DNA from 2 places in the Paenibacillus sp. Y916 genome. Region 2 is predicted to be linked to the other one. Evidence: riboswitches for the same ligand, from Rfam matches in the RefSeq annotation. Region 2 holds a riboswitch; the other holds the start of a gene.
What was found. A riboswitch is a leader RNA that binds a small molecule or an ion and turns the genes downstream of it on or off. The one in region 2 is predicted to bind cyclic di-GMP.
Positions count from the first base shown of each region.

Region 1: another riboswitch for cyclic di-GMP. It lies ahead of AC1TO9_RS09475 (methyl-accepting chemotaxis protein); the one in region 2 lies ahead of AC1TO9_RS08990 (MucBP domain-containing protein).

Region 1 covers NZ_JBXCJA010000003.1:305,435-316,739, reverse strand. Annotated here, with positions in the region: gene AC1TO9_RS09490 (TVP38/TMEM64 family protein) at 1-580, opposite strand, end outside; gene AC1TO9_RS09485 (lipoate--protein ligase family protein) at 758-1,600, shown strand; gene AC1TO9_RS09480 (non-ribosomal peptide synthetase family protein) at 1,906-5,607, opposite strand; gene AC1TO9_RS09475 (methyl-accepting chemotaxis protein) at 5,682-7,445, opposite strand; cyclic di-GMP riboswitch class I at 7,614-7,698, opposite strand; gene AC1TO9_RS09470 (YolD-like family protein) at 7,956-8,207, shown strand; gene cysK (cysteine synthase A) at 8,279-9,193, opposite strand; gene AC1TO9_RS09460 (M50 family metallopeptidase) at 9,231-9,923, opposite strand; gene AC1TO9_RS09455 (glycine betaine ABC transporter substrate-binding protein) at 10,347-11,252, opposite strand; gene AC1TO9_RS09450 (ABC transporter permease) at 11,262-11,305, opposite strand, start outside.
Region 2 covers NZ_JBXCJA010000003.1:192,397-203,701, forward strand. Annotated here, with positions in the region: gene AC1TO9_RS08965 (histidine kinase N-terminal 7TM domain-containing diguanylate cyclase) at 1-1,185, opposite strand, end outside; gene AC1TO9_RS08970 (putative bifunctional diguanylate cyclase/phosphodiesterase) at 1,373-3,163, opposite strand; gene AC1TO9_RS08975 (PocR ligand-binding domain-containing protein) at 3,394-4,431, opposite strand; gene AC1TO9_RS08980 (glycerol dehydrogenase) at 4,676-5,812, shown strand; gene dhaK (dihydroxyacetone kinase subunit DhaK) at 5,814-7,574, shown strand; cyclic di-GMP riboswitch class I at 7,753-7,846, shown strand; gene AC1TO9_RS08990 (MucBP domain-containing protein) at 7,917-11,305, shown strand, end outside.

The DNA.
Region 1 (11,305 bases), 110 kb from region 2:
CTTCGATCTTCCTAATAATGACTAGCGATGCAGCGATAAATAACAGAACATACACCAGTTGAATAGGATGCTCAACAAAACTCTGCAAGTCATGTCCAATATAGGAAACATAGAATACCATAATACCTTTACCCAAAGTAACGGCTATCAGATAAGACCATATGCGCATACGCGCTATACCTGCTACTATATTAACAACTACAAATGGCCCCACTGGGAATATCCCTAATAAGAATACATAACTAAAGGCATTACGCTGAATCCAGATCATACTCTTAGCCACTTTAGGTTTCTGTGACCACTTTTGGAAATAAGGAAGTGTCGAGACCCTTCGTACGACTAGGAAAGTCACCAAGCAACCACTCACTAACCCTATCCATGAATATAGAAATCCAAGCCACAAGCCATACATTGCAGCATTTACACCCACGATGATCAATGTAGGTAATGGAGGTATAAATGATTTCATAAACGTCAAAAGAATGCCCGGTATTGGACCAAATTCACGGAACCTCTCCAGTGACTCCTTTATATTCTCCTCTGTCAACATAGACATAATATCTATTGCAGCTATCAACATGTACACCTACCTATCTCGCATCTATAGCTCATATTCCCTGACAATACCATCTTCGCATCATACCATATCCTTCTGTTATCTATATAATTGAAGGCAGATGCCTTTCTTCATGATAAAATAAAGATCATCTGATAGAATCAAACAACTTCATTATAGCTTAAAAAGGAGATCATCACTGTGAGTGAAATCAATTATCCCATTCTAGATCGTCTGATCATACTAGACCGAATGAATGAATTAACAGAGAACGATCCACTTTATCCATTTGCATTAGATGAACTTCTCTGCAGACATACAGGGAAAGGTGGTCCTGCGATCTGTCATCTATGGCGCCAGCCAAGGTCTTTTATTATCGGGATGAGGGACAGTCGTCTAGACGATGCCGAGAATGGACGCCAATGGATATCTTCTCAGAATTATCAGGTTGCCATTAGAAATTCCGGTGGTGCCGCTGTACCGCTCGATCTTGGCGTCGTTAACATTTCTCTGATATTGCCTCAAGATCATGGACATAACAACTTCAATCTTGGTTTTGAATTCATGTATAACCTTATCCAAGATGCCTTATCAAATACAGGTCTGCGTGTAGATAAGGGAGAAATACAAGGTGCCTATTGCCCAGGTAATTACGATCTAAGTATTGGTGGACGCAAATTCTGCGGTATTGCTCAACGGAGGCAAGCTCATGCTTATATCATTCAGGCATTTGTTATTGCTGAGGGCTCAGGTCAGGAACGAGTCAAGCTCGTAAGAGGATTCTATGATCGAGCCGCGGGGGAATCACCAACCGACCATTATCCGTTAGTAACAGATGATAGTACAGCGAGTCTTGAGGAACTAACTTCGATTGGATCTGGGGCAGCTAGAACATTCGCCGAAGCTGTGAAATATGTCATCCGTGATGGACAGACCGCACAGAGTGTGTCCAATGTAGCTAAAGATCTATACTTACCAAAGGTAGGTGAGATTAACGAATTGGCCCAAGCTTTGCGCCACCGATATGAAGTAAACGTTACCTAGAGAGTCCCATCGAGAATAATCAGGACATTTATAGTTTAAGAGGTTGTTCAAAAAGCCATCTTTTGATCACGAAGTATGCCAAGAAGCTTATTCGACATCGAACATTGAATTCAGCCGGTCCTTCTGGTGCTCACGTAGGTACTGCCTACGCTCCGCTCCTCACTCCCTTGCTTCATCCAATCTTCTTGGTGCTGAAAATTCGACTTTTTGAACACGCACTTTAAGATGGAAATACCCATAGAAAAGGGCTTCCTAATATTTCGGAAGCCCTTCTTACTGCGTTCATCAAGCCTTATATCAGCTCATCATGGTTTATCGAAATAGTTGACCGCGATAGCGTGTTCGATAAGTTGTTGGAAATATACATCATCTGGTTCCTGGCACTCTACTTGCAATTTCTGTAGATATTCCGTAGTTTGCGGGCAAGCAAATCTATAGATGGAATTCTTGGCGCCATCTCCTTCGAGCTGAGCCATAGCTAACTCTAATCCGACTCTCTCTTTCGGTTGACTGCTATCAAGTATCCATGATTCATACTGTTCCCAGTCTAGGAGAGTTATATCATATCCGTACTCACGGAACGCCTCGATCATATCTTCATAGGGAATCTGTACCGGATTACAAATATGAAATACTCGTCCAACCGTGTCGTTACTTAGAGCTAACGCAGTAATCGCTTGTCCCGCGTAATTAATCGGTGTCATATCAACCTGCCAGCTGACTTGCGGCGCTTTCTTCAAGAGTAGCATCGCTTTAAGCATTCTATAGAATGCATTATTATCTATATTATTCTGAAATACACCTGTCTCAGAATGACAGGACAAGTTCCCGACACGATATACCGTTGCCGCTACGCCTTCTTCCTCGCAAGTTCTAACAACTAACTTCTCGGCTTCTAGCTTACTGTTCGTGTAGACATTCTCAATGCTTACAGAATAATCGTAGGTATTACCATCGATGAACTTATTCCATTGCCCACTGAGTGCCAAATCCTCTGGAATTCCCAAGGTGGATACGAAATGAAAGCGAACATGTTCTTTCCCCCTAGCGAATGAGAGCAAACGGTTCGTACTGTCCACATTGACTCTAGCAAAATACTCAGGGTCTCCAAAATGCTTCACCTCGGCCGCACAATGAATAATAGAATCTAGCTTGTCGTTCAATAACGCTGCTACTGTATCTATCATACCTAGATTATCCTGCTCCAAATCCCCCTGAACAGCAACGACCCTCCCCTCAAGCTTCCCTACAATATCATCTCCGAAATAATCCTTCATAATTTCTATGAGACGCAGATAGGGATCTTCACTCCCCGATGAACGTACCAAACAATACACGGTTGCCTCAGATCGTTGGATGATCTCATATAGCAAGTGTGAGCCTAGATATCCCGTCGCTCCAGTTAAGAGTATATGTCTGTTACTGTATTCCTTAACATTTGCAGGAGATTGTATTCCAAATGAGCTCGGAAATTCTGCTAAATCCTGAATCCGTGAACTAACTGCCCTATTGTTATTCATCACCAACGTATCCTTTAGCTCTACAACCCTTTCCGCTAATTTGGAGATCGTGGAGAAGGCAAAGAAATCATTGATTTTTAATCTCGGAAACTTAGGCTTCAGAATAACTAGAACTTCCAATATCTTCAGCGAATGCCCACCGACCTCAAAGAAATCGTCGTGAATGCCTATGTGAGTACGGTTCATCACTGTCTCCCAAGCTTCGGCTATTTCCTGCTCCAATTCATTACGGGGAGCTTCATAATTGGAATTGTCCGCTACGGTTACTTCTACTTCGTAAATTGCAAGTTGTTTGCGGTCTATTTTGGCCGTGGGCGATAAAGGCATCTCTTCCAAAAAACAGAAGTGACTTGGAATCATATAGGATGGTACTTTTTTGCTTAAATATTGGACAAGCTCATTTCTGGAGATATCTTCTCCGTTCTTTGAAGTATAGAAGGCGACAAGGAACTTCGTTCCATCCGCTTCTGCCTTAGCAATGATCGCTATTTCTTTGATCTTCTCGTATTTAACTAAGTTTTCTTCAATCTCCCCGATCTCAATCCGATATCCTCTGATCTTAACCTGTAGATCCTTTCTACTCACGTACTGAATTCCGTTCTTCTGCAACATCACCATATCTCCAGATCGATAATATCGTTTGCCAGAGTTCGGATCCACTGGGTCAGGAATGAATACTTCATTCGTCTTTTCCTCTAGATTCAAATAACCTTTGGCTATACCCACAGAGCTGATGAGCAATTCACCCATAACATGTAACGGACAAGGTTGATTATTCTCGTTCACGATCAGAACCTCATAATTGGTGAGGGGTACTCCAATAGGAATGCTCGAGATATCATCTGGGACAACATAATCAATTACATGGCCCGTCGTTAAGGCTGTTACTTCTGTTGGACCATATACATTTATTATTCTAACGGCATGGCCGAACTTCCTCTGTAATACTCGGACGGATTCCCCGGATAAAGACTCGCCTCCAACGACAAGACTCTTGATCACATGATACTTCAGTGCATCTTCATCACTAAGATGAGCTGATAACTGATTAAAGAATACCGTCGGCAAGAGGCATAGTCGTGTCGCCTTGACTTCTTCAATTGCGGCTGTGAACGACTCTATTGAGAATCGTTGTTCATTATTTAAGATATGTAGTCTTGCGCCACTACATATTGAACTGTACATGTCATACACGGATGCATCGAAACTAAAAGTAGAATACTGTAACATAACATCTTCTTCATTAAATTGAAGATCTTCCTTGGTTCCCAAGGCAAGATTTACAACGCCTGCATGTGCGATCATCGCACCTTTGGGTTTACCAGTCGACCCAGATGTATAGATGACATACGCCATGTCATCGGGATGACTGATTACATCAACAGGATCCTTCGAATACGGATCGAGTTGCTTATCCAAACTAAATACTGCAACTTCTGATTCATTCCCACTTAACAGTTCTGCTACCTTAGCTGTATGTTGATCTTTTGTAATAATAATGTGAGATTGGGTATCCATAATGATGTAAAGATTTCGGTCATCGGGATGCTCCGGATCGAGTGGAATATAGGCTCCCCCCGCCTTTAATACACCCAACATACTTATAATCGCTTCAAGACCTCTCTCCATAAAGATAGAAACAAATTCCCCTTTGGAAAGTCCTTTATGCACCAGCATCTGAGCCACTTGATTCGATAAACCATCCATTTGGCTATAAGTTAAGCTACCCATATCAGAGGAAAGGGCTATCTTATCGGGAAAGCGACTTACTACGGATTCCAGCATTGCTGGAATCGTCAAAGTAAGTGGCCAATCCTTGGATGTGTTATTCAATTCAGCATATGCGTTCATATCTTCCTTGGTTAGAATGGGTACGTTTCCTATCAATGTGGCAGTATCGGCCAATCCAGCATTTACAAGATACTGATAGTACTGAACAAATCCATGAATGGTACTCTCCTTGAATAAGTTCATATGATATGAGATATGTACAGCCCATATATCTTCATCCTTACGGACTGACCAATTTAGAATGCTATCTTCCACCGTATGGTCTTCGCCATAAATCGTCTTAATAAGGGAAGACTGGCCCGTCATTAATTCTATCTCTGATATTGGTAGACTAGCAGCATATATGCTGCTTAATTTCTCCGATATAACATCGAATAGTTGTTGAAACGAAATATCTCCTTCCCACACCATCCGCAAAGGTAATATATTTCCGCTATGATCGTTGACACCAACAATCAAGTCCCTCTCACCAGTCATTCTATACAGAAATGCATAATAGCAACTTAGCATCCAACTATTCATATCCATAGGGTTAGTATGGTCTGGATTAACTTCTAGTACAAACCTTGCCTTCTGTAATACTCTGGGTGTAAGATGTTTCGGGAAATCCGTATATATATCCAATGCCGATAAAGGCGACTGCAGCTCTTTCACCCAATATTCGTTCGTAGTCCCCGTTATCAAAGTAGTAATCATTAACAATCGCTCCTTATTTATATCTCTAGAAGTAACGTATTTTGCGATAACAAACTAACCTTCGACATGCTATTTTAGACTTTCAATCCAAAGACTAATTCTTCAATCTTACTAGATACTTGATTTAAGTGCTCCGCAGTTTCAACCATTTTGTTCGAAGATGTTCGTTGCTCATGGGTACTAGACTTAATTTCCTCAGATACCTCAGCATTTCTCTCTGCTATAACCGCAAGATGCTTAATTGCAGCGGTGATTTGTTCTGTCTCAGCTACCATCTCTTCTGTTGCGGCAGAGACTTCCTGAATCTGACTTGTCACTGATTCTGTAGCTATTAACAGCCCATTAAATAAAATGCCTGTCTCCTTCACAATTCGTATTCCTACTTCTACATTACGTTCTCCTTCATTAGCCGCATTAACTGCAATCTGAGTTTCCTTTTGAATAAACTGAATTAATTCTGCAATTTGTTCAGCAGATTTCTTAGACTCTTCCGCCAGTTTTTTTACTTCATTGGCTACAACAGCAAATCCGCGTCCCTCTTCTCCAGCTCTTGCTGCTTCAATGCTAGCATTTAAAGATAGTAATTGCGTTTGCGTAGCAATTTGGGTAATCACGTGCACAATTTCACCTATTTGTCCAGAACGATTCTGTAATTGTTCGATGGAACTAACGGAGTTAAGTACCGATTTATGAATATTATCCATCTGTTGCATAACTTCGCCTACATTCTCGTTACCACGCTCTGATTGATCTTTCATTTCCATAGACGTATCAGATAACAGATTAGTACTGCTCGCAATAGTGCCCACGCCTGAGGATATTTCCTCTAATGAAATTACACTCTCTAAAATGGACTTACTTTGTTGAGATGCTTGTTCAGATATCTCCTCAATATTAGTAGTAATCTCCATTGAAATTTCTTGGTTATCTTCCAGATTGGAGAACAATTCTTTCGATTGTTCTGCCGATTGTAAAGATACGGATTTAATAGTCGTTACCAAGCGATTCATAGTGGTGACTGTCGCGTTAAATCTTTCCGCTACTTGACCGAATTCATCCTTGCCTATTGGTAGTTGAACGTTAAAGTCACCTTTACTTAGTGTCTCTAGAGCATTCATCAAGTGCTTCACAGGTGCAAAGGTCCGCTTCGTTATGAAATATTGCAGCGCCAACATAACAATTAAGGTAGCAAGTAGAGCTATCGACGTACTTTTTAGCAATGCCTGTTTCCCAGCCATAATTAAGCTCGCATCAACATCTATACCCATATAAGCGAATATATTGCCTTCGCTATCTTCATAGGGTGATAGAACGGTTACCCACGTACCGTAGTCATCATCATACGGATCAGTAAATGCCATTTCCTTCGTCTTCAACATTTCTCTGACACCATCAGCATGAATAGTAGGCTGAGGGTACAGCGCCCCGTAAGCTAGTCCGTCTGCAGCAAGCATATCCATCACTTCATCTGAAAAGGCGATAATAGATGTTTCATTGCCATTCACAAGTTCAGGCCCGAATATGTAACCTTGAGCAACGTTAGGATGCATCTCTGGCAATTCGGCAAATACCTCAGCCATTTTTCGATGAATCGGTGAATTACGGTCTGTATTAGCTTTCGCTTCAAGAGTCTCTTCCGCTGTTATCTTCCCTTTCCAAGACTCCATAATTTTCTGCGAATCAGACTCCAATTGATCTGTAAGAACTTCTCCTTGAATATAATAACTTGATATAATTAATATAACTCCTGTTAAAATAATGGATATACTAGTCCACATCATATTTTTAGTGACAATACTTCTGTTAGTGATCGATTTAAACATTTGTGGTAACTTCATGTCCTATCTCCTCTTTGTCTGTTTAATATGTGCGAAATCTAATGTCGTTGAAACTACAATTATAACGTCGTTCCCCCCTATCCTTTCAAGTTCAGTTTTGTCTATTCATAAAGACAAAAAAAAGGTGATCTACGGAAACTGTTATAACAGCCGCAAATCACCAATTTTTCATGTAACTGGCTGACTATCCCATGCGGATTTAGTCCCTTTAGCTTTGCGTCACTACTTTTCAGTAATTTTGCCGAATTTTTTTTATGAAATTAATAATCCAACCAAGTAAATCCTAGTTCATTATATCTATTTATTAAAATACAATAACGAGTCCTATCTTACTACGTATTTGTAATCATTTCCATTGAATTTTGCAATTTTCTGAAATTTTCTTTCTAAAAGTAGAACTTTATGGTTCTAACGACCTAAACTCAATGAAATGATGAAGATAGAAATGACTTCAACATCATTTGACGGTATACTGGAGATTCGGTCTTGTTGTGTAAGGGAGGGATTTATATGGCTAAGCCAAAGGTTGCGAAGAGGCCCACGCGTGATGAATTTGAATTAGAAGAATTAGGGAACCAATTAGTCGAAGCAAAGAACGAGGAAAGTGACATCGTATTAACCGTTTGGGGACGGCAAGAACAGGTGCGTGGTCAGATCGTGCTCTTGGACTCAAGAACCCGATTAGTTCATATTCAGTATGATATAGAACTAACGAAGATACCTTTTCTAGATATTATGAGAGTGGACTATCCAAGAGATTAATCACATTGAAATCATACGCCCGAGGAATATGAGATTTCCATGGGCGTGATATGAATAGATATCCTTATATTTCAAAATAACTCCATGCTCAAGTATCGTTCACCCGTATCAGGAGCTATACATATTACTCTCTTGCCGGTTCCTAACTTCTTGGCTACCTGTATCGCGGCATAAACAGATGCACCTGAGGAAGGTCCTACAAGAATGCCCTCAAGACGAGCTAGGTCCTTCATCATTCCAACAGCATCTACATCCGTTATCTGAATAATTTCATTATATACCGTTGTATTAAGAATTTTCGGAACAAAGCCTGGACTCGTGCCCACTAATTTATGCGGACCAGGTTGACCACCAGAAAGAACGGGAGATCCTTGAGGTTCCACAACAGCGATATGAATATTAGGCAAATGTTCACGTAACTTCTCGCCTGTACCTGTAATCGTACCTCCTGTACCTGCGGTAGCTACAAATGCATCCAAACGATAATCCATTTGCTCCAATATTTCCGGAGCGGTCGTGATACGATGAATATCAGGATTAGCAGGATTCTCAAACTGCTGAGGTATGAAGCTCCCGACAATTTCTCCACTGAGTTCCAGTGCCTTAGCAATAGCACCTGGCATTTTTTCATTACTTGGCGTTAAAACAACCTCTGCTCCGTATGCTTTTAGAATATTGATTCGTTCCTTGGACATATTATCAGGCATAATAAGAATAGCCTTATAACCTTTAGCCGCTGCAATCATAGCTAAGCCAATACCTGTATTGCCGCTAGTCGGTTCAATAATTGTCCCACCAGGGGTGAGTAAACCCATTCTTTCGGCTGTATCAATGAGATTAAAGGCCGCTCGATCTTTCACACTTCCTGAAGGATTGAACATTTCTAACTTCACGTATACCTCTGCTGCCCCTTCCGGAACGGTACGATTTAAACGAACCATCGGTGTCTGGCCTATAAGTTCTGTTACACCATTTACGATCTTCATATATATCTCCTTCACTTATACAAGTATCCATATCTGGTTATAGTGAAATATTCCTTTCTTGATGGGAAGGCTCTTTCCAACTCCGAAAAAATAAGTGGAGTGAAATTCGGGCACAGGCAAGCGCAATAGCAAGAAATAATAACGCCCATAATACGGTAGGTATATGTGTCCACTTAGCTAAATTAGAAGCATCCCCAGCATTCTTTCCCAGTAGAGATTGTGTAACGAGAAATAATGGCCCCATTACAGATTCCTCCAATGTCAGGAAGGCCAGTAATCCGAAATACATATTGCGTAACATCGGTGGAAAATATAGCATGATGATGTTCAGGACAATGAATCCTATAAGCCAGATCACCCCATAACCCTGATGTACAAAAAAGATAATCATCAACAGTGCAATCGTTGTTAATAGCACCAATCCCCACTTCTGCCGCTGCTTATGCAGCCAATAGAACAACAATACAGCCGTCAATGATGCTGTGATATAACCTGCAAGTCCAATGAATATAGCACTCCATAACGAGGTCATTGTCGAATATGTAACACCGCTGTGGTCTGCATTCAATTCAATGAACAATACGCGACCAGATGTGAACAACGTCATCACGGCATGAGCGAATTCATGAATCATCGTATCCAACGTCCGAAATAAATAGCTCATCGGAATGAATCGTGTCAATATAGCCGACCCAAGTAGTATAAGAATTGTCTTCAGCCATTTACTCATAGCATTCTCTCCTCGGCGCCAGCGCCTCAATCACAATGTTATTCTTTACTGTAATTATCATAGTTACATTAAACATCATATGCAAATATGTTTAAGAAAGGCGCCGACGGCGCCCAGCGGAATAGCTGCAAAAACTGCACTTAAAATAGCGGGAAAGGTACGGAAGCGGGAACTAGTTGCACAAGCTACAGTTAAAAGTGGCGATAACTATGTAAAGTGGGAATTTGAGTAATCTAGATGTACTCTATGCAGCTAAAATTAGTGTTAGAGGAAATTGGTCGGATTTAGATGTACTTTGTACATCTGTTGATTAACGAAAAGGTGGAATAGATCTAAATGTCTCCCAAAAACAAAAACTTATACTTTCTATTATGTTAAAAAAATAGGAGCGAATAAATTCGCCCCTACTATGTCACTCATTATTTACTCTATTCCAGCAACCCATTCATTTACCGTTGCTTCATTCGCAGCGATCCACTTCTGAGCAGCTTCTTGTTCAGTCATACCTTCAGATATATCGACCATAACAGTCTCCATATCAGCTGCTGTCCATTCGAATTGATCTAGAAATTGATACGCAGCTGGTTGATCTTCTTTTAACCCTAAACGAACGAGTGTATGGATTTGCTCGCTACCGCCATATACGGCTTTAGGATCTTCAAGGTATTTCAAATCCATGTCAGCGAACTTCCAATGTGGAGTCCACCCTGTAATAACAATCGGCTGTTCCTTTGCGTAAGCGTCTTGCAGTACTTTGACCATCGCGGCAGAAGAGCTCTCAAGAATGTTCCAATTCTTCAGGTCATATTCCTTAACAACATTCTCCGTTTGTGTCATAATACCCGCACCCGGTTCGATTCCCGTAATTGTGAAATTAACGGATTTCCCTACTTCTTCTTTATTCAAATCCTCAATTGTTGTAATATCCATGTAGCTTGGAACGACTAATCCACTTTTAGTTCCATCTAAATTAGCTCCGAGATCTTCGAATTTTTCTTTATTCGGCTCATAGTAGATCTCACCATGCGTGCTTGGTAACCATGCAGCCACCATGGCATCTGCACTACCGTCTGCAATACCTACGTACATTGGACCCGCATCAACCTGAAGCATTTCTACTTTATAATTCAATTTACTTTCCAGTACTTCCTTTACAACATTCGTACTGGCAATTTCGGAATCCCATGCCACATAAGCCATCGTGATCTTCTTATCCTTCTTGGCTCCTGTTGTATTACCGTTCCCATTTCCATTAGTAGAACACCCTGCAAGCACCAACGTTATCGCCATAAAAGCCATCAAAAGTACACTCATTTTCTTCTTCATCATATCTTACAATCACTCCTTCTTATTTTTTTTAGCTAATTTCTGTGTCATTCGAT
Region 2 (11,305 bases):
CAAGTAGTGACGGTTATAACAGCCTGTTAAACTGTCGGTTAGGGCCATCTGTTTGAGTTTACGGTTCGTTTGAAACAATTCATTCTGTATTCTAATTAGTGCTAGATTACGCTCCTGTAGGATCTCGTTCTGAAGATGGGCCTCATCAATGAGTTGGTGAATTTCGGTCATATCTTGAAATGTGACAATTCTTCCAATGATGATATCATCAACTAGAATAGGCGCAACATGAATCTTGCTATACATATTGAATTGTGGATAGAAAGCTTCAATCTCTGCCCGTTCCAAAGGTTGTTCATGATAAGTAAGAAGGAACGAATCAAATTCGCTAGTAGATTGTTCTCGAGGCAGGATCGTCTCGATATTGAAGCGATCTCCTATATGTATGAAGTTAACGTAGGGAAGCAACGACTGGTTTACTTCTACAACATGCTGATTATCATCAAGCACCAGAATGCCATGATCTATGGTGTCAATAATATCTTGATGAGCAATAGTTACAAGATCTAATACTTTATCACGATGAATGGCAATAACGAAAAAGATAGCAGATAGTAATATTCCGAGAGATGTTATTCCCGGAATGACCGGAGATAGCGCTAAGACAACATTAAGGAACACGTCGAATAATACACATACAGTTAGCACTACAACCCCTCTGAGGACATGTGCAACCTGCATTTTGATACGGGGCGAATGATTTGAGGCTAGACCTAAATAGATGATATATAGTGAAATAATGACACAGATAATTATGAATGTAATCATAATCCAAAAGATCGGACCATAGATCCTTTGAACGTAGCCGCCATATGCAGGCTGGACAAACATACCGTTCGGGTTGGCGATGACACCAAGTGTTATGAACAGCGTTGAAATTAATAGGATCCAAGACGTCTTTTTATGTATAAAATGGGATTGGCCAGTGAGGAAAATCGTGAAAAAAAGCCAACCCGTTGTGAGTAGCATGGAGTTAACAAATGCGAGCTTCACATATAACAATTGAAACTCGGAATTCTCTGTTGTTTTCATAGCAAACTGGCAGAAAGGCCACAACATCATAGTAATGTGGAATACTAAATATACTTTATGTAGTGTGGTTATTGTAACAGTAACAAATACATATACGAACAGAACAAATAAAACTAGAAACAATATGAAATCAAGCCACATTACGAGCCCCAAATAGGTTACACCCTCTTATTATATAGTAGTTATTCAGCAGACTGACTTAGGTCGAAAGTCTTATATTATAACTCTAATATATAAGCATAGGGAAAATAATACAATACAAATAGGTAGATTTAATATGTTATAAGATAATAAGTCAGTTGAGACGATAGCTTCAACAGGCTTATTATGAATTTATAATTTAAGAGCTATAATGGACATCGCCTGGTATATCGATTCCAGTATTCTCCCATCTGGTGAGCAATTGTTTCACGTCTTGCGCTGATTTCGGCTTGCTAAACAAATAGCCCTGAATTTTATCACAGTTCTGTTCTTGTAAGTACTTCAGCTGGTTATTCTGCTCTACTCCCTCCGCAACGACGCACATATTCATTTTTTTGCCAATGATTATGATTTGCTCGATCAGAGCAGTTTGATGTGTCCCTGCATGGATCGAGTCAATAAAGGACTTGTCTATTTTTAAAGTGGAGATCGGCAAATGGGTAAGGTAACTTAAAGAAGAATAGCCAGTCCCGAAATCGTCCAAGGCAATTCTGATATTGTGTTCTCGTAGTTCATTTAGCCTACCACTCACATGATCGTAAGATTCAACCAGAATGGACTCCGTGATTTCGAGCTCCAGATACTCCGGTTCCAGCCCACAACTTCGCAGTGTATCTAGAACAAGCTCATTAAAATCGGTCTGTAGTAGCTGCAGCATTGAAATATTGACGGATATCGTTAAATGCTGTAATCCCTGCTCATGAAGACTTTTCAAGAAAGAGCAGGCTGTGCGTAAAACCCATGCTCCCAATGGAATAATGAGATGTGAGTCCTCTGCTATTTTGATAAATTTAAGAGGAGAGACAATGCCCAAATCTGGGCTATTCCAGCGTAAAAGGGCCTCCAGTCCGGTTACCTTGTTCAGCGTTAAATCTACCTGAGGCTGATAAAAGAGTTCAAACTCATTTCGTGCCATGGCCGAATATAACTGTTTCTCAATGTTCATTCTTTCGGCGAAGGTATCATTCATTGGATGATCAAAGGTAACAAACTGGCCTTTCCCTGCCTCCTTAGCCCTGTGCATGGCAATGTCTGCACGTTTAATTAATTCCATAATATCATTGCCATGCTCTGGATAGATACTTATTCCAATACTGATGCTGATGTGCAGAAGACTATTGTCCATCTCGATGGGCTCCTTGAAACTGGTGAGGATGCTACCGGCAATCTTAGATGAGCCATCTGTATTCTCGATGGGATGAAGAATGATAAATTCATCACCACCAAACCGATAAACGTCTCCTTTATTCGCTACAATGGAGAGTAGCCTTTCGCTTACCTTAGCAATCAGACGGTCCCCGAATCCATGACCCATCGTATCGTTAATATATTTAAAGTTATCAATGTCCACAAACATCAGTACCGCATTCTTATCGGAATCCGCAAGGATGCTTTGAGTTCCATTCTCGTATAAGGCCATCTTGTTGGGCAATCCAGTCAATACATCATGATAGGCAAGATAATACATTTTCTCTTCACTTTCCGTAAGCTTGCGCTGATTCTCAATAAGTTTATCGTATTGTTGTCTAAGTTCATCTTCAGTTGCTATGATCTCCTCGTATGCAGATTCGAGACTTTCATGGGCGTAGACCTTGTCAATGTATGCGACTCCGAGCTTATTCTCTATCCTTTTGATGCGATTGACCGTTCCCAGAATGAGAAAAAAGATAAATGCTGCCGTCATACTCATGAATAGCCAACCTTTAATCATATGAATCAGTGTGACCCATTCACTATTCGATACGAAAGTGGAAATTGCCTTATCCGTTAATAGAATCCATAGGCAACCTACGACGAAATATATTCCGGAAATTCTAGTAGAACTTCGTAGGGGACTGAAGGTTTGTTTAGTTGTCGACTTCAATGTTGTCTTCTTATGTAAAGGTTTTCCCGCATAGGGGGTTCTTTTGTCTTTATCTTTTTGTAGCATAGTGCCCCTCCATTTCAAACCTGATCAATCATCTCGCTTTTAGAAAATTCAACATATTTATTCGGATTCCTCTATTTGATAACATTATTTCACAAATATCTACAATATATGCCCATAAATAAAGGCTGATGCTGATGAAATGATGAATAAATTGAACAATCCATTCATGTTTAGAAGTCTATGAGGGGTAAATCATGATGCGTATAGCAGCAAATTTGGGTAGTAGTGGTTTAAGGTTTGTTCTGATACCTATTTCGATAAACGGCAGGGGTTAGCGTTGCGAACTTTTTAAATGTTTTGATGAAATATCCAGCATCGCAAAATCCCAATTCATCACTTATTTGATGAATGGGTTGATCCGTTGTCTCTAGAAGCTGCTTGGCCCACTCTATTTTTAAGCGTGGAATAAAGACTGAGAAATTTTCGCCGGTTTCTTTTATAAATATGCGGCTGAAATAACTCGAGCTAATGTGACATCGTTTCGCCATGTCACTCAATGAAATACTATCGTTCTTATGGTGGTGGATGTAATCAAAAGCCGGTTGAAGCAATGGGTTAGATGAACGGATTTCATTGGATGTAAACTTTTTTATTTTATTATCAAGAAGAGTACTGGAAAGCTCCGTTTGTATAGCTTGTATATTTCGATAATTACGATCAGAAGTGCTAATTGAATCTAAAGACGGGTTGACTTCATCCGTGGACAGAGCCTTTTTATACATATCTATCGTTGAATTCTTATGAATAGCTTCTTCCACAATGTAGTTGCATAGGTGAAATAACATATCCGCGATGGTAGAGACTTCTTCGTATGATAAGGCGGGTAAAGAAAGATAGTCTTTTTCTAAAGCTTTGAACTTATCATTTGTTTCTAGGCTAGCAGGACGAGTTACAATCTGTTCAAGTGGCGTATCTGTATCGCGTAGCTTAATTTGTCCAGCCATGATAGCCCCAATATATTGATCATCAATAATAATAGGAATGGCAATATCAATAATATTGAAATGGCACATATAGATATAGGGTTTATTCAGCCGTACGGCTTCCAATCCGCCTCTGGCATCACATGTCTGACAATACGGTGATAGTGTGGAATCTTGTCTTACACCCTGGCAAAAGGGTTGGCAGTAACTATGCTCTGTAACAGGAGTACCTTTGTAATCAACTGTAATGATCGCCATTTTGGTGACCAGCGCAAGAGAGTCTTGTAACTTATGCCATTTCTCTAAATCGATAATCTTGTCTAACCTAAACAAAGAATGGTTCATTAGTGTACACTCCCTATAGTTGAATAGAAATATGGAAATGGGAATAGAATATAAAGATGAAAGTATGAGTATTACACTTTGATTATACTGTATTAACCTGATAAGTGGACAAGATTATACTATTTGGGAGCTAGATAACATAAAAACACCATCTGGAAGCGCTTAAAATTGCAGGTATAGTTCGATGATTACTAACCATAGTCGGACTATAATAGAATCATAGTAATCAAAGGAGGAATTTAAGATGAGAAAAGCCTTTATTAGCCCATCTAAGTATGTTCAGGGAGAAGATGAATTACTAAATTTGGGGTACTTTGTAAAAACATTCGGAGATTCAGCACTACTCATTGCGCATGCAGATGATGTAAAGCGAGTGAAAGACAAACTAGAATCTACTATAAATAAATTTAATATCACACTGATCGAAAGTAACTTCCAAGGGGAGTGCTCACGCGAAGAAGTTCAGAGATTGCAACAATTGGCTAAAGAACATTCCTGCTCTTGTACGATTGGATTAGGTGGAGGCAAGGCAATTGATACAGCGAAGTGCGTAGCAGAAGGTGAAGCTTTAATTATTGTGCCAACGATCGCAGCAACCGATGCACCAACGAGTCATTCAGCTGTACTGTATACCCCAGAAGGGGAGTTTGATGATTATGCGTATTTTAAACAAAGCCCTAGTGTAGTTATGATTGATACGACGGTCATTGCCAACGCACCTACAAGATTTCTTGTGTCAGGGATGGGAGATGCGCTCTCTACTTATTTCGAAGCTAGGGCAACCTCAAGATCTTACTCTAACGTCAATGCGGGAATGCCATGTGGTGTTCGTGAAGGGGTCTGTGGTCCGGCGATAGGAACCAATACAGCCTTGGTACTAGCTAAGTATTGTTACGAAACGATATTGAGAGATGGCGTTCAAGCGAAGGTAGCTTCTGATTGTAATAGGGTAACTCCTGCACTTGAGAATATTATTGAAGCGAATATCCTTTTGTCAGGGCTTGGTTTTGAAAGTGGTGGTTTAGCCGCTGCTCATGCTATTCATAATGGCTTAACTTCACTTGAGGGGACTCATCATTATTATCATGGGGAAAAGGTAGCTTTCAGTACAATCGCCCAATTAGTTCTGGAAAATGCGGATAAAGATGAGTTGAATGAAGTATTCGCATTTTGCGTATCGGTTGGTCTTCCAGTATGTCTAGCAGACATTGGCGTAGATAGTGTTTCATACGAGGAAGCGTTGGCTGTAGCTCGAATCGCTTGTATTCCGGCAGAGTCTATTCATTCGATGCCATTTCCAATTACGGAGGATGCTGTGGCAGCGGCCATTATGGTAGCTGATCAACTCGGTCGACAATACAAATTAAGTAAGGGTGAATAGTATGAAAAAAATAATGAATAAGCCAGAGACACTAGTTAGAGAGATGTGTAATGGTCTAGTTCTAGCACATCCTAACTTAGCGTTTAATAGTAAATATAAGATCATTCAGAAAAAAGAAATAAACAAAGATAAAGTAACGCTGATCAGTGGTGGCGGCAGTGGGCATGAACCCGCACATGCTGGATTTGTTGGAAAAGGGATGCTGGACGTAGCTGTCTGTGGCGATGTGTTTGCTTCCCCTTCTCAAATCCAAGTATACCAAGGGATTCGCTCGTCTGCGTCCAATAAAGGAACGCTATTAATTATTAAAAATTACAGCGGCGATATTATGAATTTCAAGAATGCGGCCCATCTTGCAAGTGAAGACGGAATACAGGTCGATTATGTTAAAGTGGATGATGATATTGCCGTTGAAGATAGTCTCTATACCGTTGGAAAAAGAGGCGTTGCAGGAACTGTTTTTGTTCACAAAATAGCAGGTGCAGCTGCTGAGCAAGGAATGTCTTTGAGCCAAGTGAAGGAAGTGGCTCAGAAGGCGATCGACCATACGAAAAGTATAGGATTCGCGTATACCTCATGTACTGTTCCTGCTAAGGGAACACCGACCTTTACCCTTGCGGACAATGAAATGGAGTATGGTGTGGGCATTCACGGCGAACCAGGAATTAGAAGAGAAGCTATGGTGTCAGCGGATGAATTGGCAGACAGAATGGTGACTGCGTTATTGGAGAGTCTGGAGATTGATCAGGATGCTGAGCAGGAAGTTACTGTATTGATCAATGGATTCGGTGGAACGCCGCTCCAAGAATTATATCTGTTGAATAACTCCGTTATCCGTGAATTAGTATCCCGCAACAAGAAGGTCTACAAAGTGTTTGTTGGAAATTACATGACGAGTATAGATATGGTTGGGGCGTCAGTTTCAATTATGAAACTGGACGACCAGTTGAAGGAGCTATTGAGTGAAGCGTGTGATACGCCAGCGCTATTCATTCATGAACCTTTCGAACAAGTGAACTATACCGAGGTCGTATTGGAGGAAGATGAGAATACATCTGTATCCTACACATGTGAGACGAATGAAGACTTTGCGAAGGTTGAGAATGATACTTTTTCTTTAAATAATATGATTTATCTTCTTGATACAATGAGTGAAATCATCATTGAGAATGAGATTCCATTCTGTGAGCTAGATGCCCATGCGGGTGATGGTGATTTTGGCATGAGTGTTGCGAAGGGGTTCAAGCAATTAAAGACAGAGTGGAATGATCTCGTAACGAACCACACCATGGATATTGGAAGTTTCCTAGATGCGTGCTCTCTCATTATTATGGAGCATTGTGGAGGGGCCTCGGGTCCAATCTGGGGTTCTGCATTTCGAGCAGCTAGTAAACATGTTGGAAACAAACAAGAGCTATCCATTGATGAGTTCGCTCAAATGATGGCCGCCGTTGTGAAAGGCATTCAGGATACAGGCGAGAGAGCCTTTGGCCGTGGCGCTGTCGTTGGGGACAAAACATTGATTGACGCGCTTGTTCCTTATGCTGAATCTTGGGGAAATAGTGCACTTGATGGCGATGACATTAAAGTTGCCTCAACGAAAGCGGCTGATGCGGCTGTCGAAGGAGCGAAACAAACGGAGGCGATCGTTGCTCGTATGGGAAGAGCTGGTACCGTTGGTGAAAGAAGTATCGGTTATCCCGACGCAGGAGCACATGCATTAGGGGTTATTTTTACAGAACTTTCAAAAGTAATAAAGTGAACATAAAGGCACCCGAGGGGGTGCCTTTTGATTTGTCTATTGATGGCGAATAGTAATATATTAATGATTGACAATTTTCGATACGTGGAATATATTGGACTACAATAGTTCCTTTATACTATTTACGGAGCAAAAAATATGATGTAAGTCACGAAAGTGCATCTGCGCTAACGACAATTGTATATTTTGGCACACTAATCGAAAGATTAGCTCGCAAAGCCTCGGAATCTACCAGTCTATGTTAATAGACTTATGATCGTCCAGCTGCAATTAACCTCGTTAATGCAGCTGGACCTTTTTGTGTTCCGGGGAACTAAATCCATAAATATCAAGGAGGAAACAATGAAACGGAGCTTAAGACGTATAGCGATGTGGGTGCTCGTATTTTCGGTGTTCATAGGACTTATACCAGGGACCTTGCTAACAAGCTCTGCTGATGCAACGAATCAGCCAGAATGGCCCAATCCGGGTGCAGTCAATCTAACAAAGGTGGCTGTGCCTACAGGGACACCGGGTCAATGGAAGGTAACGTTGACCGTTGAGGGTAAGAATATCCAGAGTAATAGTACCACAGACGTTGTAATGGTCATCGACCGGTCAGGCAGTATGACTAAGGATAAATCACCTCGGATGGACAAAGCTAAGGAAGCCGCAAAGAAATTCGTCAATGATTTGTTAATTGAAAATTCGACAACAAGAATAGCGGTTGTATCCTTTGAGAAGAGTGCCACAGAAGTAGCTGGCTTTACGGGGTTTAGTGGTAAAGAAGCTCTAAAAGGTAAAATCAATGGAATTACAGCTAGCGGAGGTACCAACATTCAAGCGGGACTTCATCATGCTGATACGTTGTTGGCAGGAAGCCAAGCACAGAATAAGGTCATCGTCCTTTTAAGTGATGGAGCACCGACGTACAGCTATGAGGCAAGTAAAGCGACAGGCTATACATGGCCAGGAGATAAAAGTCCAAGTTTTGCGCTTTCAGATTTTAGTTACGGGACAACTCTCGGAAATGGAAGTGATTATAGTTTAGGTTGGAGTTCATACAAGATACAATATGGAGGCAGCTGGTGGAATCCCAAAAACTATGATATTTCCGACAATGGTATTGCAACCATATCAGAAGCCAAGTTAATCAAGGATAAGGGAATTGGTATTTATTCTATAGGGCTCGATGTTGGAAATGATAAGAATGCGCAATATGTATTGAAGACAAGTGCAAGTGGTGACACTAACTACTTTGCTTCTAGCAGTTCTGATTTGTCTAGAATCTTCACAGAGTTGTCCAGCAAGATTTCCTTTGCAGCGGAGAACGCAAAAGTTATTGACCCGATGGGAGTCGAGTTCGATAAGATCGGTGATATCACCGTTTCTCAAGGAACAACAAAATGGAACAGCGGGTCAGAAACGATCGACTGGAATATCGGTAACATTGCCGAGGGTTCTCCAGCAACGATGAGCTATACCGTTAAGATGGATGCGAACGCAGATCCGGAAGTGTTACATCCAACGAACAAAAAAACAACATTGACTTATACTGATGCCAATGGCAAGCCGGCATCGAAGGACTTTAAGGTTCCAGAAGTGAGCTTCGGTAAAGGTTCCATCACCGTTAGAGGGTATTATGTTAATGCGCAAGGCGATCCAATCAATACAGCCGGAGTTGTTGTAGATAGCGAAGATAAAGCAGAACAGCTATACGATGAACCGTTTACTGTATCTGGAAAGTCAGCGCTTGATATCAACAAGACCTATTCGGTATCAGCCAAAGATGTTGATGGTTATTTGCTCAAAAAGGGTGATAATCCAACAAGTAAGAAATTGACTACTGCTGATCCTAATCCAACCATCTGGTTCGGGTATGTGAAAGCACCTTATAATCTCAATGTAGAGTATAAGGCTGGAAATATCGAGCTAAGCCCAGCTGAAGTCATTAAGAAACTTCAAGGTGAATCAGTAAATTACGATTACAGCAGCAAATTAATTCCAGGCTATACTTTCAAGAACGTAACCCTTAGTACAGGTAGTGGGTTAACCGTAAATGGTGGACACGTAACGGGAACGATGCCTAATAAGGAAGTAACGATCACAGTGAACTACACAGCAGACGCACAAGCGGTCACTGTGAAGTACTTGGAAGAAGGAACGAACAAGGTATTAGAGGCTGCAACGACTAAAGCGGGTGTAACGGGGGAGAATGTTACTCTTACAGCAGTGCCAGTGACTGGCTACACAGCGAAAGCTGCAAGCCACAGCTATACTTTTAAAGCAACTCCGGGCCAAGAGCATATCTTCTACTATACAGCAGATGCACAAACGGTCACTGTGAAGTATTTGGAAGAAGGAACGAACAAGGTATTGGAAGCTGCAATCACTAAATCAGGTGTAACAGGAGAAACTGTTGAGCTTACAGCGGCAACAATTCCTGGCTACACAGCGAAGGCACTAAGTCACAGCTATACCTTGACGGGAACTTTGGATCAAGAGCATATCTTCTACTACACAGCAGACGAGCAATCGGTGACTGTGAAGTATTTGGAGAAAGGCACGAATAACGAACTGTCTGCTGCAACCACGACAGCGGGTGTAACAGGAAAGAGCGTTACACTTACAGCGGTAACAATCGCTGGCTACACAGCAGAAAGGGTAAGCGACGGTTACACTTTTACAGCTGCCACAGGTCAAGAATATATCTTTTACTACACAGCAGACGAGCAATCGGTGACTGTGAAGTATTTGGAAAAAGGTACGAATAAGGAACTATCTGCTGCAACCACGACAGCGGGAGTAACAGGGGAAATCGTTACACTTGCAGCGACGACAATTGCTGGCTACACAGCAGAAAAGGCAAGCGAAAGCTATACTTTTACAGCTGATGCAAGCCAAGAGTATATTTTCTACTACACAGCAGGCGCACAAGCGGTGACTGTGAAGTATTTGGAAGAAGGCACGAACAAAGTATTGAAGGAAGCTACGACTACAGCAGGTGAAACAGGAAAGACCGTTACACTTACAGCGGAAAAAATTCCTGGCTACACACCCAAAGCAGCAAGTCACAGCTATACCTTTAAGGCAACTTCGGGTCAAGAGCATACCTTCTACTACACAGCAGGCGCACAAACGGTGACTGTGAAGTATTTGGAAGAAGGCACGAACAATGTATTGGAGGCTTCAATCACTAAAACGGGTGTAACCGGAGGAAACGTTGAACTTACAGCGGCAACAATTGCTGGCTACACAGCAGAAAAGGCAAGCGAAAGCTATACTTTTACAGCTGACGCAATCCAAGAGTATATCTTCTATTACACAGCAAACGAACAAACGGTAACTGTGAAGTATTTAGAAGAAGGAACGAACAATGTATTGGAGGCTCCAATCACTAAGCCAGGTGTAACCGGGGGAACCATTACACTTACAGCGGCAGCAGTGACTGGCTACACAGCTAAAGAGGCAAGCCACAGCTATACCTTCGCAGCTGATGCAAGCCAAGAGTATACCTTCTACTACACAGCAAACGAACAAACGGTTACTGTGAAGTACTTGGAAAAAGGAACGGATGCAGAATTATCTGTTGCAACAACTAAAACGGGTGTAACCGGAGAAACCGTTACACTTACAGCGGTAACAATTCCTGGCTATACTGCGGAAGCGGCAAGCCACAGCTATACTTTCACAGCAATAGCAGGCCAAGAGTATACCTTCTACTACACAGCAAACGAACAATCGGTTACTGT